DNA from 3 places in the Parafrankia sp. BMG5.11 genome. Region 1 is predicted to be linked to each of the others. Evidence: riboswitches for the same ligand, from Rfam matches in the RefSeq annotation. Region 1 holds a riboswitch; each other region holds the start of a gene.

Region 1 (4,671 bases):
CCGGCGGTCGTAGTCGCGCTTCCACCCGGCCACGTGCACCTGCGCGTAGCGCTCCCGGTCGTAGGTCTCCTGGTAGTGGACGACGCCGTCGAGCCCGGCCGCGACCAGCCGGCTGTAGGTGTCGTCCGACCAGGTCTGGGTCTCCACCGAGATCGAGGGGACGAACGGTCGCAGCCGCTCGACGACGTCCACCAGGTACCCGGCGGAGACCTCGACGCGGTGCTCCCCGGAGACCAGCAGGATGTGCCGGAAGCCGCGGTCGGCCAGCAGGCGCGCCTCGGCCTCGGCCTCGTCGACCGTCAGGGTGCGCCGGGCCACCTCCAGCCCCTTGGCGAACCCGCAGTAGGTGCAGGACGACAGGCAGGCGTTCGACACGTACAGCGGGGCGAACAGCCGCACCGCCCGGCCGAACCGGCGCAGCGTCGTCTCCCGTGCCGCCTGCGCCAGCTCCTCCAGCCGCCCGGTCGCGGCCGGCGACAGCAGGACGGCGAGGTCGGCGATGTCCAGCCGGCCGCCGGCGTCGGGCCGCCCGGCGGCGACGGCCCGGCGCAGGACGGCGTCGACCCTCGCCTCGTCGGCCTCGACCGAGACACGGGCGAGCGCCGGGATGTCGAGCGCGGCGAGCTCGCGGGCGAACAGCCCTGCCGGGCTGGCCATCAGCCGGCCCCGCCGGGCAGACCGCCGGGCACCGCGCCCAGGAAACCGGTGAGCGGAGAGGACGCCTCGGCCACGGTGGCGCTGCCCGCCCGCGGCCTGCCGGCGAGGTGGGCCATCCGCCCGGCGGTGGTCGCGAGCGCGAAGGCCCGGGCCATCGCGACCGGGTCGGCGGCGATCGCGATCGCCGTGTTGACGAGCACCGCGTCCGCCCCGATCTCCATCGCCTCGGCGGCGTCGGAGGGCGCGCCGATGCCGGCGTCCACCACCACCGGGACCCCGGCGGTCTCCACGATCGCCTCGATCGCGTCGCGGGTGCGCAGGCCGCGGTTGGAACCGATCCAGCTGCCCAGCGGCATCACCGTGGCGCAGCCGGCCTCCTCGAGCCGGCGTGCCAGCACCGGGTCGGCCGAGCAGTACGGGAGCACGGTGAACCCGTCGGCGACCATCAGCTCGGCGGCGCGCAGCGTCTCGATCGGGTCCGGCGCGAGGGTGCGCGGATCCGGCGTGACCTCGAGCTTCACCAGGGACGTCCCGGTCGCCGCGCGACCGAGCCGGGCCAGCCGCAGCGCCTCGGCCGCGTCCTGCGCGCCGGAGGTGTTCGGCAGCAGCGTCATGCCGGCCGGGACGAAGTCGAGCACGTCGCCCTCCCCCGCGCGGCTCAGGTCGACCCGGCGCAGGGCGACGGTGACGATGTCCGCCCCCGAGGCGACCAGGCTGTCGCGCATGACCGGATGGCTCGCGAACTTGCCGGTGCCGACGAGGAGCCGGCTGGCGTAGACGGTGCCGGCGATCCGGAACGGGTCGGGATGACCGCGCTCCGAATGGTCGGACTCCGGATGGTCGGAGTTGTCCGGCTCGCGTCGGACCTCGGTGACCCGCTGTGTCATCAGATGGTTCCTCCCCACGCGCGCATGACCGCGATCGGGTTATGCGGGTCGCCGGCGGCATGCTGGCCGGCCTCTCAGCCCGCGTCCGCGGGCTCCCCGGTCACGCCACAGTCTAAGCCGCCGCGCGCGGCGGACCAGCGGCTCCGGCGAACCCGGACAGACAACGCGTCCCGGTACGGCGTCCGGGAGCTCACCCGGGCCGGGATCGACCGGGCTCCCGCCGAGCGGGCCCGAGATCGAGCACGCGGATCGAATTCCAGATTTTGTGACGAACATCCCGCCCGTTCGGGTACATCTCACGGCCAAATGCGCAGTAAGACCACTGTCTGGCCGATCGGGCGGCCGATCGTAAACTGTGCATGTGGATTCCACCGTGGCCGACCCCGTCATAGGTCGTCTCCTGGACGGGCGGTACACCGCCCAGGAGCGGCTCGCCGTCGGCGGGATGGCGACGGTGTACGTCGCCCATGACAACCGGCTCGACCGGTTCGTCGCCCTCAAGATCATGCATCCGAACCTCAGCCACGATCCGGAGTTCGTGGCCAGGTTCCACCGGGAGGCGAACGCGGTCGCGCGGCTGAACACGCCGTGCGCCGTCTCGATCCTCGACCAGGGGTCCGACACCAGCCCGGCCGGTGTCCTGCACTACCTGGTGATGGAGCTGGTCCGCGGGCGCTCGCTGCGCCAGCACCTGGGGATGCGCGGGCGGCTCACCGTCGCCGAGGTCGTCGAGATCTTCGAGCCGGTGGCCGAGGCACTCGCCGCGGCGCACGCGGCCGGCATCATCCACCGCGACATCAAGCCGGAGAACATCCTGCTCGGTGACGACGGCCGGGTGAAGGTCGCCGACTTCGGCCTGGCCCGGCCGGTCACCAATCCCACGGCGGCCCTCACCGGCGGAGTGGTGATGGGGACGGTCGGCTACCTGGCCCCCGAGCAGGTCACGCACGGCACCGCGGGCATGCGCAGCGACGTCTACGCGGCCGGCGTGATGCTGTTCGAGATGATCACCGGTAACCTGCCGCACACCGGTGAGACGCCGATGTCGGTCGCCTACCAGTCGGTGCACGGTGACGTGCCGGCGCCGTCCACGGTCGTGCCGGACGTCCCCGCCGAGCTGGACGCGCTGACGCTGCGGGCCACCGCCCGCGACCCGAACCACCGGCCGGCCGACGGCGCCGCGCTGCTGGCCGAGCTGCGCGCGATCCTGCCCTACCTGCCGGCGCCGGACGCCGGTGAGGAGTACCACTCCGGCTTCACCGGCCCGCTGGCGGCGCCGCCGCGTCCGGCACCGCCCCGGCCGCCCGCCGGGCCGCAGGTCGCCCCGACCAGCATGCTGGGCACGGGCTCCGGCTCGTCCTCGGGTGGACGGCGGCGGGCGCAGCGGACGGGGCCCGGCTCGCGGCTGCCGGTCGGCCCGGCCGTCATCGCCGGGGTGGTCGTCGTGTGCCTCGTGCTCGGGGTCCTCATGCTGCGGGCGCTCGTCGGCGGCGGGAAGCCCGAGGTGCCGCTGCTGATCGGCCTGGCCAAGGCGGACGCCGAGCAGGACCTGCGGGACGTCGGCCTGGCTTTCACCTACGGCGCGGAGATCGCCAGCACCCAGATCCCGCAGGGGCACGTCGTCGAGCAGGACCCGAAGACCGGTGCCGCGGTCAGCGACGGCGCCGTCGTGACGCTGCGGCTGAGCTCCGGCGTCCCCAAGGCCACCGTGCCGGACCTCGCCGGCCTGACCGTCGACCAGGCACTGCCGAAGCTGACCGAGGCGAAGCTGGCGGACGGCGGGCGCAGCAGCGAGGCGAGCGACACGGTGCCGCAGGGCCAGGTCGTCCGCACCGAGCCCGCGGCCGGGGCGGTCGTCGACCCGAGCACGTCGGTGAAGCTCGTACTCAGCAGCGGGCCGTCCTCGGTCGCCGTCCCCAGCGACATCATCGGGATGACCTTCGACGAGGCCAAGGCGCGCCTCGACTCGCTGAACCTCAACCTCACGGTCCAGCAGAGCAATGTCGCCAGTGACAGCGTGGATCCCGGTCATGTGGTCCGCTCGTCGCCCGATCCCGGCCAGCGGGTGAACGCCGGCGGGGCGGTGACGCTCTTCGTCGCCCAGGAGGCCGACGACGACGGCGGCGACGGCGACGGCAGCGGCGTCATGGTCACGGTCCCGAACGTGGTGGGCAAGTCCTGGCCGGACGCCGAGCGCATCCTCAACCGCCTCGGGCTCAACGCCGACCGGTCGAACTGGTTCGCGGAGCGGGTCACGGGGCAGAGCCCCAAGGCCGGCCGCAAGATCGAGAAGGGCAGCACCGTCCATCTCAAGACGGAGTTCCGCGTAGGCAACTGATCCCTGGGCCGGGTGCGGGCCGGAGTGTGAGTTCCACCTGGCACCGCGTGAGTTCCACCTGGAACCGATTGCGGCACGCTGTGAGGAGGCCACTCGTCCCCGTGACGAGACACGCCCGGGATCGCGGTTACCGGCACCCACGATCGGGTACGGTCGATCTTCACCGGGACCGCGGGCCGGGGCAGGGGAACGAGGAGCGCGGGGGGCGACGTGGCGGCAGGGCGCGGACCGCGCTGGCGCGGGGGGCGCTGGCGCGGGGGGCGGGCCGGACGCACCGCCGAGGTGCTCGACGGCCGGCGTGAGCCCCTCGACGAGACCGAGCTGCAACTGGCGCACGCGGTCGCGACCCTGCGGGCGCTGCCCGGTGCGCTGCCCGCGCCGGCGATGTCCCCCCGGGTCCGCGCCGAGATCCGGGCGATGCTCCTCGCCGAGCCGATCGGCGCCCGCGGCACCCACGAGGTTGGTGAGGGCAACGGCAGGGAAACCGTCGGCGCGGCTGAGAGCACCCGGCGGGCACAGCCGACCCGACCGACCCGACCGGTTCCTCGGCCCGCCGCGCTCGTCACCCGGCCAGGCGGGATGGGCGTCCGGCAGGCGTTGCGCGCCGCCCGGCCGGCCCTGGTCGGGGCGCTGGCCGTCTCGGTCGCGACGGTGGGCGTCGCCGTGAGCGCCGAGCAGGCCCTGCCCGGTGAGCTGCTCTACGGAGTGAAGCGGCAGGTCGAGCAGATTCAGGTCAGCCTGGCCGGCAACCGCGTCGATCGCGCCAAGATCCAGCTCTCCGTCGCCCGG
Region 2 (4,671 bases), on a different contig from region 1:
GAGTCGGCGGCCCTCGGACCGCCCGGACCTACGGTGTGTCGCCATTCCTCCGACTTCCAGGCCGAAGCCGCGCCTCTCCAGCCACCTCCGCGCCTCCCGCGTCGCTTACCACCATCACATGCGCAAGGGCAGTGCTGTGCGGCAACACACCCGCAACATCGCGGACGTGCCGGTCGCACACGATACGGGCTCGCCGCGTGGAGGCCGCGAACCACTCCGCCCGCCGCGTGGCCCTCGACCGACGCAGGCCCGGCCACCGAGCACGCCGGTGCCCACCGGCGAGCAGCGTCGGCGCCGGCCCGCGAACCACACAGGCGCCGGTCGACATGCACGTTATCCACAACCCCGCCATCCCTCATGGACACAATGGATAAACAACAAGCATGGTCTGTCCATGGCCCCTAGCCCAGGCCGATTCTCCTGGCGGGAGATCGCCGACCTGCAGTCCGGTGTCATCAGCGAGCACGACGCGATGGCCGCCGGCCTCACCCGCGCCGACATCCGCGCGCGGGTCGCCGACGGCACCTGGCGGCAGCCCGCGCGTGGCGTCCTCGTCACCGCCACCGCCACGCCGCCGCTGGCGCAGCAGGCCTGGGCGGCGCTGCTCGCCGGCGGGCCGAACGCGGTGCTCGGCGGGTCCACGGCCGCCGCCCTCGACGGCCTCGTCGGCCACGGTGACGAGGTCGTGACGGTGCTGGTCCCGCCCGGGCGCCGCGGCACGCCCGTGGCAGGCGTCGTCTTCCGCCGCACCGCACGCCTGGCTCCGGCGGACGTCCACCGTGCCCGGCTGCCACCGCGGACGGCGCCGGCCCGCTCGGTGGTCGACATGGCCGAGTGGTGCAGCGGGCGCGACGGCGCCCGTGCCGTGATCAGCGACGCTCTCCTGCAGGGCTTCGTCACCATCGAGGCGATGCGCCGGGCGCTGGCGCGCCGCGGCCCGATCAGCCGCCGCACTCTGATCGCCGACACCCTCGACGAGCTGAACCGCCGGACTCCCCGGATGCTGAGCCTCCGGTACAAGCAGCTCGAGGCGGCGTTCGGGCTGCCTCCCTGTCGAGCGCTGGCCACCCCCTCCCCCGACGTTCCGACCGGCCGACTGGACGTCTGGTACGGGCCGTGGCGGCTGCTCGTGCGGGTCGGGCAGCCCGGTCCACGGCGGCCGCGGCCCGCCGGCCGGCGGATCCTCACCGTCAGGGTGGAGCAACTCTGGCAGGCGCCGGCGGAGACGGCCGCGCTGGTCGCCGCGGCTCTGCGGGAGCAGGTTCCGACAGAGGCCGCCGACCGGCCGGCCGTGCCGCCCGGGCCGGACGAACCGGCGACGGAATGGCACGAAACGGTACGTGACGAACATGGCGAAGCTGACCAAGGGGGTGGCGGAGGCCAGTCACCTGCCGTAGCGTCGTCCCAGATGCGGGAGCTTCCACCCTGGGAGGCTGAGAGGGCGGCCGGGCAACTGCCGGTGCCGCCGACCGCCTGAACCTGTCCGGGTAATTCCGGCGTAGGGAGTGATCAAGGTGGTGCGTCAGATCCGCCCGACGGATTCCGACAACACGGCGGCCGCGGCCTCCGGCACGGACGACGGCGCGGAGGGCATCCTGGCCCGACCGTTCCCCGGGAGCAGGAAGACCTACCTGGTCGGGTCCCGGCCCGACCTGCGGGTGCCGATGCGCGAGGTCGCGCTGAGCACGGGCGACAGCCTGGTCCTCTACGACACCTCCGGGCCGTACACCGACCCGGGCGCCGGCGTCGACGTGCGGCGCGGCCTGCCCGCGCTGCGGGCCGGCTGGATCGCCGCCCGCGGCGACACCGAGGAGATCGAGGGGCGTGCCGTCCAGCCCGCCGACGACGGACGGCACGGGCCTGACGGGCAGGCCGGTGACACCTTTCTCGGCTCGGGGCAGGCTCCGCGGCGGGCTACCGCCGGCCGCGCGGTGACCCAGCTCGCCTACGCCCGGCGGGGCGAGATCACCGCCGAGATGGAGTTCGTCGCGCTGCGCGAGGGCCTCTCTCCCGAGCTGGTGCGCGACGAGATCGCCACGGGCCGGGCGGTGCTGCCGGCGAACGTGAACCACCCCGAGAGCGAGCCGATGGCCATCGGCCGCAACCTGCTGGTGAAGATCAACGCGAACATCGGCAACTCCGCCGTCGCCTCCTCCATCGAGGAGGAGGTCGAGAAGATGGTGTGGTCGACCCGCTGGGGCGCCGACACCGTCATGGACCTCTCGACCGGGCGGAACATCCACACCACCCGCGAGTGGATCATCCGGAACTCCCCCGTCCCGATCGGGACGGTGCCGATCTACCAGGCGCTGGAGAAGGTCGGCGGCAAGGCCGAGGAGCTGACCTGGGAGGTCTACCGGGACACGGTGATCGAGCAGGCCGAGCAGGGTGTGGACTACATGACCGTCCACGCCGGGGTGCTGCTGCGCTACGTGCCGATGACCGCGCGGCGCAAGACCGGCATCGTCTCGCGCGGCGGCTCGATCCTGGCGGCATGGTGCCTCGCCCATCATGAGGAGAACTTCCTCTACACGAACTTCGCCGAGCTCTGCGAGATCCTGCGGGCCTATGACGTCACCTTCTCCCTCGGCGACGGCCTGCGCCCCGGCTCCATCGCCGACGCGAACGACGCCGCGCAGCTCGCCGAGCTCGCGACACTGGGCGAGCTGACCTCGGTGGCCTGGGAGCACGACGTCCAGGTGATGATCGAGGGGCCGGGCCACGTGCCCATGCACAAGATCAAGGAGAACGTGGACCTGCAGCGCGAGCTGTGCCACGACGCGCCGTTCTACACCCTCGGCCCGCTCACCACCGACATCGCGCCCGGCTACGACCACATCACCTCGGCCATCGGCGCCGCGATGATCGGCTGGTACGGGACGGCGATGCTCTGCTACGTCACGCCCAAGGAGCACCTGGGCCTGCCGGACCGCGAGGACGTCAAGGCCGGGGTCATCGCCTACAAGATCGCGGCGCACGCCGCCGACCTGGCGAAGGGGCACCCGGGCGCCCAGGCCTGGGACGACGCCCTCTCCGACGCGCGGTTCGACTTCCGCTGGGACGACCAGTTCAACCTCTCGCTCGACCCGGAGACCGCCCGGGAGTACCACGACGAGACACTGCCCGCGGCGCCCGCCAAGTCCGCGCACTTCTGCTCGATGTGCGGTCCGCACTTCTGCTCGATGCGGATCACGCAGGACGTCCGCAAGTACGCGGCCGACCACGGCCTCGACACCGACGAGGCCGTCCAGGCCGGATTGGCGGAGAAGTCCCGGGAGTTCGCCGAGCAGGGTGCCCGGATCTACCTGCCGCTCGCCGACCGGCAGACCCCCTGACCCGGCGGCCGCGGGCCTCCCCGACCGCCATGGCCGGGAGAGTCCCGCGGCCGGCTTCAGCTCTCCTTGCGGGCCAGCACGCGGTAGGTGTTGGAACGTTCCCCCTTGGCCTGCCAGGACCTGCTGGCCCGGTCCAGTAGGGCGGCCAGCAGGAACGGGCCGATCGAGGCCAGCAGCAACGGCACGCGCAGCAGCCGCGGGCCCGGCCCGCTCCGGGCCGGGTCCAGCCACGGCCGGCGCCGCGGCGCCACCCGCTGGATGAGCAGGCCCAGCGCCCGGGTGAGGTCACCGGGGCGCAGCGCCGGCCCGAACTGGACGGCGATGGGGCGCAGCCCGCGGTCCTCCAGCGCGGCGAGCAGGTTGTCTGCCGGAATGAAGTGCAGCCGGCGCGGCACGTCCCAGCCGGCCCAGTACGCCCGCAGCCGCCGCGCCGCCGGGCAGTCCGCGTTCGGCAGCTCGATCATCAGGTATCCGCCGGGGGCGAGCGCCTTGACTGCGCCGTCCAGCTCCTCCGACGGGTAGCGGGTCCGCTCGAGATAGCCGAACATGCTGATCACGTCGTAGCGGCCCGCGAGGTCGTCCGCGATCTGACTCAGCTCGCCCCGGTGGGCGGTGTCCACCCAGCGCCGCCGGTGGGCGTCGTCGACCGCGTCGGAGAGGTCGAGGCCGCCGAACACCGTGGCCGGCCAGTGGGCCCGGGCGACGTTGCAGAAGTGCCCGTGGCCGGTTCCGACGTCCAGCCAGGCCCGCGGGGTGGTGTACGGACGCAGCAGCTCGGCCCGGGCCTGGTCGGCCGCGGCCTCACGGGCCCGGGCGTGTTCCGCGGTCTCGGCGGCGAAGCCGTCCCGCCAGTCGCGCTCGTAGTAGTCCTGCCCGTCCGGGGTGATCATCGGGTTGAGGAAGACGTGGCCGCAGGCCTCGCAGCCGTCGAGGCGGAAGCGCCCCGGCTTGCCCATCTCCAGGTCCCGCGAGCGCACCCGGACGCTGAGCTCGGCCGACCCGCACCAGGGGCACTCGGCGCTGGTGGCCTCGCGCAGCCGCGCGACGTGGCGGGCGCGGGCGGCGTACCAGGCGGCTGTCTCCTGCCGGCGGCGGCGCGCCTCCGCCTTCGCCGGGTCCGCGGGCAGCCCGGCGGCCTTCGCCCGGCGCCCGGCCCGCGCGGAGTGCACAACGAAGATCACAAGGCCGAGGATGCGGACGATCGGGCTGCGGATCAGGTCGCGGGGGGCGAGCGGGACCCGTCCCGCGCAGACGAAGAACGGCTGGAACCAGAACAGCGCCGTCGCGACGAGCGCGACCGGCTGGCTGATCTGGGCGCCGATGAAGGTTCCGATGT
Region 3 (4,671 bases), on a different contig from region 1:
TCACCGTCCGTGCCGCGATCCGCTCCCCGCCCGAAAGCACGATCCCGGCAGCGTCGAGCGCGGCGATCGGGCAACTGGTGCGGATCGCCTCTCGCGGCAGCAGGCGCCGCAGTGCGCGGTCGAACGCGGCCGAGTTCAATGATCGGTACGGGGTGCTCAACTCGCGCGAGTGGGCGGGAAAGCGCACCGAATAGCCGTTCCATCGGGCCGGTTCGAAGTGATCGAGCAATGCGGTGCCGGCGTGGTCCAGGTCGGTTATGAACCAGCTCCAGCGATGGTTGCCGCCCAGAGTTTCGCCGCCCTCGACCACCGTCACTGCGAGATCCGGGCGCGCCTGCCGCAGCGCCAGCGCGATCAGCCCTCCGGCCAGACCGCCGCCGGCGATCGCGATATCTGTCGAGCGCCCGTTCATGCGCCCCTGCCCTAGGACGCATCGGCGCATCCGGCAACGCCTCCCGTCGTTCGCGCAGCGCGCCATCCCGGGGCGGGTCGGTCAGGAACGCTGGCACCCGTGAACGGTTTGCTTCGGTACAACAGGGGTACATGAACATGAGGACTATTATTTCGGGCGCGTGCCTGTCCGTCGCGCTGGCCGCTTCGCCGGTGCTGGCGCAGGACAGCGGCGCCTCTTCCGGGCCGCCGGCGGACATCGACATGACCGACACCGTCTATGATGATACCTGGATCAGCCTGGGCGTGGGGGTTGGCTATGGCCCCAGCTATGACGGGTCGGACGATTACGTCGCCTTCCCCGCGCCGATCGTCCAGGGCCGGGTCGCGGGGATCGGCATCCAGCCGCGCCCGGCGGGTCTCGCGGTCGATTTCATCCCCGACGCGGCAGACGGGGTAGGCTTCGCCTTCGGGCCGGTGGCACGCGTGCGCACCAACCGCGCGCGGCAGATCAAGGATCCGGTGGTCCGCGCCGCGGGCAAGCTGGATACCGCGATCGAGGTCGGCGCCAACGCCGGGATCAGTCTGCCGCGGGTGCTGAACCCTTACGATTCGCTCAGCTTCGGCGCCGATGCGCTGTGGGACGTGGGCGGGGCGCACGAAGGGATGACCTTCACCCCGTCGGTCACTTACTTCACCCCTCTCAGCCGCGGAATGGCAGCCTCGCTGTCGCTGTCGGCGGAGCATGGCGACGACGACTTCGCGCGCTATTACTATTCGGTGAGCCCGGCGCAGAGCGTCGCCAGCGGATTGCCGGTCTACAACGCCGACGGCGGCTGGAACAAGGCGGGCGCGACGTTGCTGACGGCGTTCGATTTCGATGGCGACCTGACCAACGGGGGCCTGTCGGCGGTGCTGATCGGCGGTTATTCGCGGATGCTTGGCGATGCCAAACGCACGCCGTTCACCAGCATTCGCGGCAGCGCCGACCAGTGGTTCACGGCGGTGGGAGTCGGCTACACCTTCTGATCTTCGGACGGGGTACGACCAGGCGCGGGCGCTCACTGGCGCGCGCGGTCGGTTGCCGCTTGCAACGAATCTGCCGCTCCGCCATCCTCGATCAGAGGCCCGATAACGGGCGGGAGAGGATCACGCATGCACGCGCCGGCGACAGCCACCACGATCGACAAGGACGCCCTGCGCGCCAAGTACGCCGAAGAACGCGACAAGCGGCTGCGGGCCGAGGGTTCGTCGCAGTATTTGCGGCTCGAACGCGAATTCGCCGAGCTGGCGGCTGACCCTTATACCCCGATCACCCCGCGCGAGCCGCTGACCGATCACGTGACGTTCGCTTTCATCGGCGGCGGGTTCGCGGGGCTGGTCGTCGGCGCGCGGCTGAAGCAGGCCGGGATCACCGATGTGCGTATCGTCGAGAAGGGCGGCGATTTCGGCGGCACCTGGTACTGGAACCGGTACCCCGGCGCGCAGTGCGACACCGCGAGCATGATCTACATGCCGCTGCTCGAAGAAACCGGCCACATGCCGAGCGAGAAGTACGCGCACGCGCCCGAGATCCGCAACCACTGCAGCCGCATCGGCGAGACTTTCGGCCTGTACGACAAGGCGCTGTTCCATACCGAGGTGACGGGCCTGGAATGGAACGAGGGCGACAAGCTGTGGACCGTGCGCACGAACCGCGGCGATACGTTCACCGCCAAGTACGTCGGCATGGGCACCGGGCCGCTGCACGTCGCCAAGTTGCCGGGTCTGCCGGGAATCGAGACCTTCAGGGGCAAGGCGTTCCACACCAGCCGGTGGGATTATGCCTACACCGGCGGCAACCCCGAAGGCGCGCCCATGACGGGTCTTGCCGACAAGCGGGTGGCGATCATCGGCACCGGCGCGACGTCGGTCCAGGCGGTGCCGCACCTGGCGCGCGATGCGAAGGAACTGTACGTGTTCCAGCGCACCCCGTCATCAGTCGACCGCCGCGACAACGCGCCGCTGGATGACGACTGGTTCGCCAGCGTCGCGGAGCCGGGTTGGCAGCGCAAATGGCAGGACAACTTCGCCGCCAACCTCGGCGCCGGCTTCCCGGCCGAAGACCTTGTCAAGGACGGGTGGACCGATCTTGCCAAGCGGATGCGCGCCAACCTGCGCACCGTGCCGCCGTCCGAGTGGACCCCCGCCCGGATGATGGCGGCGTTCGAGGATGCCGATTACGAGAAGATGGAGCAGATCCGCCGCCGCGCCGAGGAACTGGTCAACGATCCGAACACCGCCGACGACCTGAAGGCATGGTATCGCCAGTTGTGCAAGCGGCCGTGCTTTCACGACGAATACCTGCAGGCGTTCAACCGGCCCGGCGTGAAGCTGATCCACACCGATGGGCAGGGCGTGTCCGCGATCACCGAAAAGGGCGTGATGGCCAACGGCACCGAGTACGAGGTCGACTGCATCATCTACGCCTCGGGGTTCGAGGTTTCGACCGACTACGTCGCGCGCGCCGGGTTCGACGCGGTGGGGCGGGACGGGCGAACGCTGTCGGAATACTGGGCCGGGGGGATGCGCACGCTCCACGGGTTGCACATCAACGGCTTTCCCAACCTGTTCATGGTCCAGCCGGCGCAAGCGGCCAACTTCATCGCCAACGTGCCGCACAACATCGTCGACCACGCCGATACCATCGCCAGCGTGGTGTCCGCCGCCGAGGAGCGCGGCGCGGCGACGGTGGAGCCGACGGCTGAGGCCGAGCAGGCCTGGCTCGACCTGCTGCGCACGGGCCCCGCGCGCGCGATCGGCAGCACGGAGTGCACGCCCGGATACTACAACAACGAGGGCAAGGGCTGGGGCGAGGACGCGCCGTTGTTCGTCGGCCACCCCGGCGGCGCGCTGGCGTACTTCGCGCACATTGATGCGTGGCGGAAATCGGGCCGGTTCGAAGGTCTGGAGTTCACCTAGACAGCCCGCCGGCACGAGCCTATCCATCCTGCATCCCCGGGGAGCCTGCGCCGCCATCGAGATATTTCGAAGGCGGTCAAAACTGGCTGAGAGGTGGGCTTCGCAACCCACGACCCGTCGAACCTGAACCCGTTAACACGGGCGGAGGGAGGGTCGCTGGCGAGGCGCTTTCCATCTGTCCACAGAGGAACTGCGCATGGCGGACATCAACTCCAAGCTCGAAATCGGCGTCACGACGGGAGCCATCCGCGGCAGCCGCAAGGTCCATGTCGGCCCGCTGGGCGTCGCGATGCGTGAGATCGTGCTGGAACCCTCTTGCGGTGAGCCGCCGGTGCGAGTGTATGACACCTCCGGTCCTTACACCGATCCTGCGTGCACGATCGACATCCGAGCCGGCCTGCCGATGATCCGCCGCGACTGGCAGCTCGCTCGCGCCGACGTCGAGGAATACGCCCCGCGTGAGGTCCGGCCGGAGGACAACGGCCAGCTCGGCCCCGATCGTTCAGGCGGCGTGCCCCCGTTCCCGACCGTACTGCGCCGGCCGCTGCGGGCGAAAGCCGGCGGCAACATCAGCCAGATGCACTATGCCCGTCGCGGCATCATCACGCCCGAGATGGAATACGTGGCGGAGCGCGAGAACCTCAGCCGCGAGCGCGCCGCGAACGAACGCGACGGCCAGGATTGGGGTGCCGAGATTCCCGACTACGTCACCCCCGAATTCGTCCGCGACGAAGTGGCGCGCGGGCGGGCGATCATCCCGTCCAACGTCAACCACCCCGAATGCGAGCCGATGGCGATCGGGCGCAACTTCCTGGTCAAGATCAACGCCAACATCGGTAACAGCGCGGTCGCCAGCGATGTCTCGAGCGAGGTCGACAAGATGGTCTGGTCGATCCGCTGGGGCGCCGACACCGTCATGGACCTCAGCACCGGGCGCAACATCCACGACACCCGCGAATGGATCATCCGCAACTCGCCCGTCCCCATCGGCACCGTGCCGATCTATCAGGCGTTGGAGAAGGTCGGCGGCATCGCCGAGGACCTGACCTGGGACATCTTCCGCGACACGCTGATCGAGCAGGCGGAACAGGGCGTCGATTATTTCACCATCCACGCCGGCGTGCGCCTGCCGTACATCCCGATGACCGCCAAGCGCGTGACCGGTATCGTCAGCCGCGGCGGCTCGATCATGGCGAAATGGTGCCTCGCGCATCACAAGGAGTCGTTCCTCTACGAACGCTTCGACGAGATCACCGAGATCATGAAGGCGTACGACATCGCCTATTCGCTGGGCGACGGCCTGCGTCCCGGCTCAATCGC

Evidence for each region. Region 1 has a riboswitch for thiamine pyrophosphate ahead of E0504_RS27065 (thiazole synthase). Riboswitches for the same ligand answer to the same signal wherever they lie in the genome.
Region 2: linked by a shared signal. The riboswitch ahead of thiC (phosphomethylpyrimidine synthase ThiC) and the one ahead of E0504_RS27065 (thiazole synthase) in region 1 are both predicted to bind thiamine pyrophosphate.
Region 3: linked by a shared signal. The riboswitch ahead of thiC (phosphomethylpyrimidine synthase ThiC) and the one ahead of E0504_RS27065 (thiazole synthase) in region 1 are both predicted to bind thiamine pyrophosphate.

The regions. Positions count from the first base shown of each region.
Region 1 is NZ_SJXI01000041.1:50,285-54,955, reverse strand. It holds gene thiH (2-iminoacetate synthase ThiH) at 1-657, opposite strand, end outside; gene E0504_RS27065 (thiazole synthase) at 657-1,544, opposite strand; TPP riboswitch at 1,539-1,653, opposite strand; gene pknB (Stk1 family PASTA domain-containing Ser/Thr kinase) at 1,918-3,882, shown strand; gene E0504_RS27055 (DUF5667 domain-containing protein) at 4,093-4,671, shown strand, end outside.
Region 2 is NZ_SJXI01000059.1:316,675-321,345, reverse strand. It holds gene E0504_RS34350 (hypothetical protein) at 1-45, opposite strand, end outside; gene E0504_RS34345 (hypothetical protein) at 356-778, opposite strand; TPP riboswitch at 1,401-1,520, shown strand; gene thiC (phosphomethylpyrimidine synthase ThiC) at 1,518-3,335, shown strand; gene E0504_RS34335 (class I SAM-dependent methyltransferase) at 3,392-4,671, opposite strand, start outside.
Region 3 is NZ_SJXI01000015.1:167,944-172,614, forward strand. It holds gene crtY (lycopene beta-cyclase CrtY) at 1-412, opposite strand, end outside; gene E0504_RS11670 (MipA/OmpV family protein) at 655-1,419, shown strand; gene E0504_RS11675 (NAD(P)/FAD-dependent oxidoreductase) at 1,546-3,351, shown strand; TPP riboswitch at 3,379-3,518, shown strand; gene thiC (phosphomethylpyrimidine synthase ThiC) at 3,548-4,671, shown strand, end outside.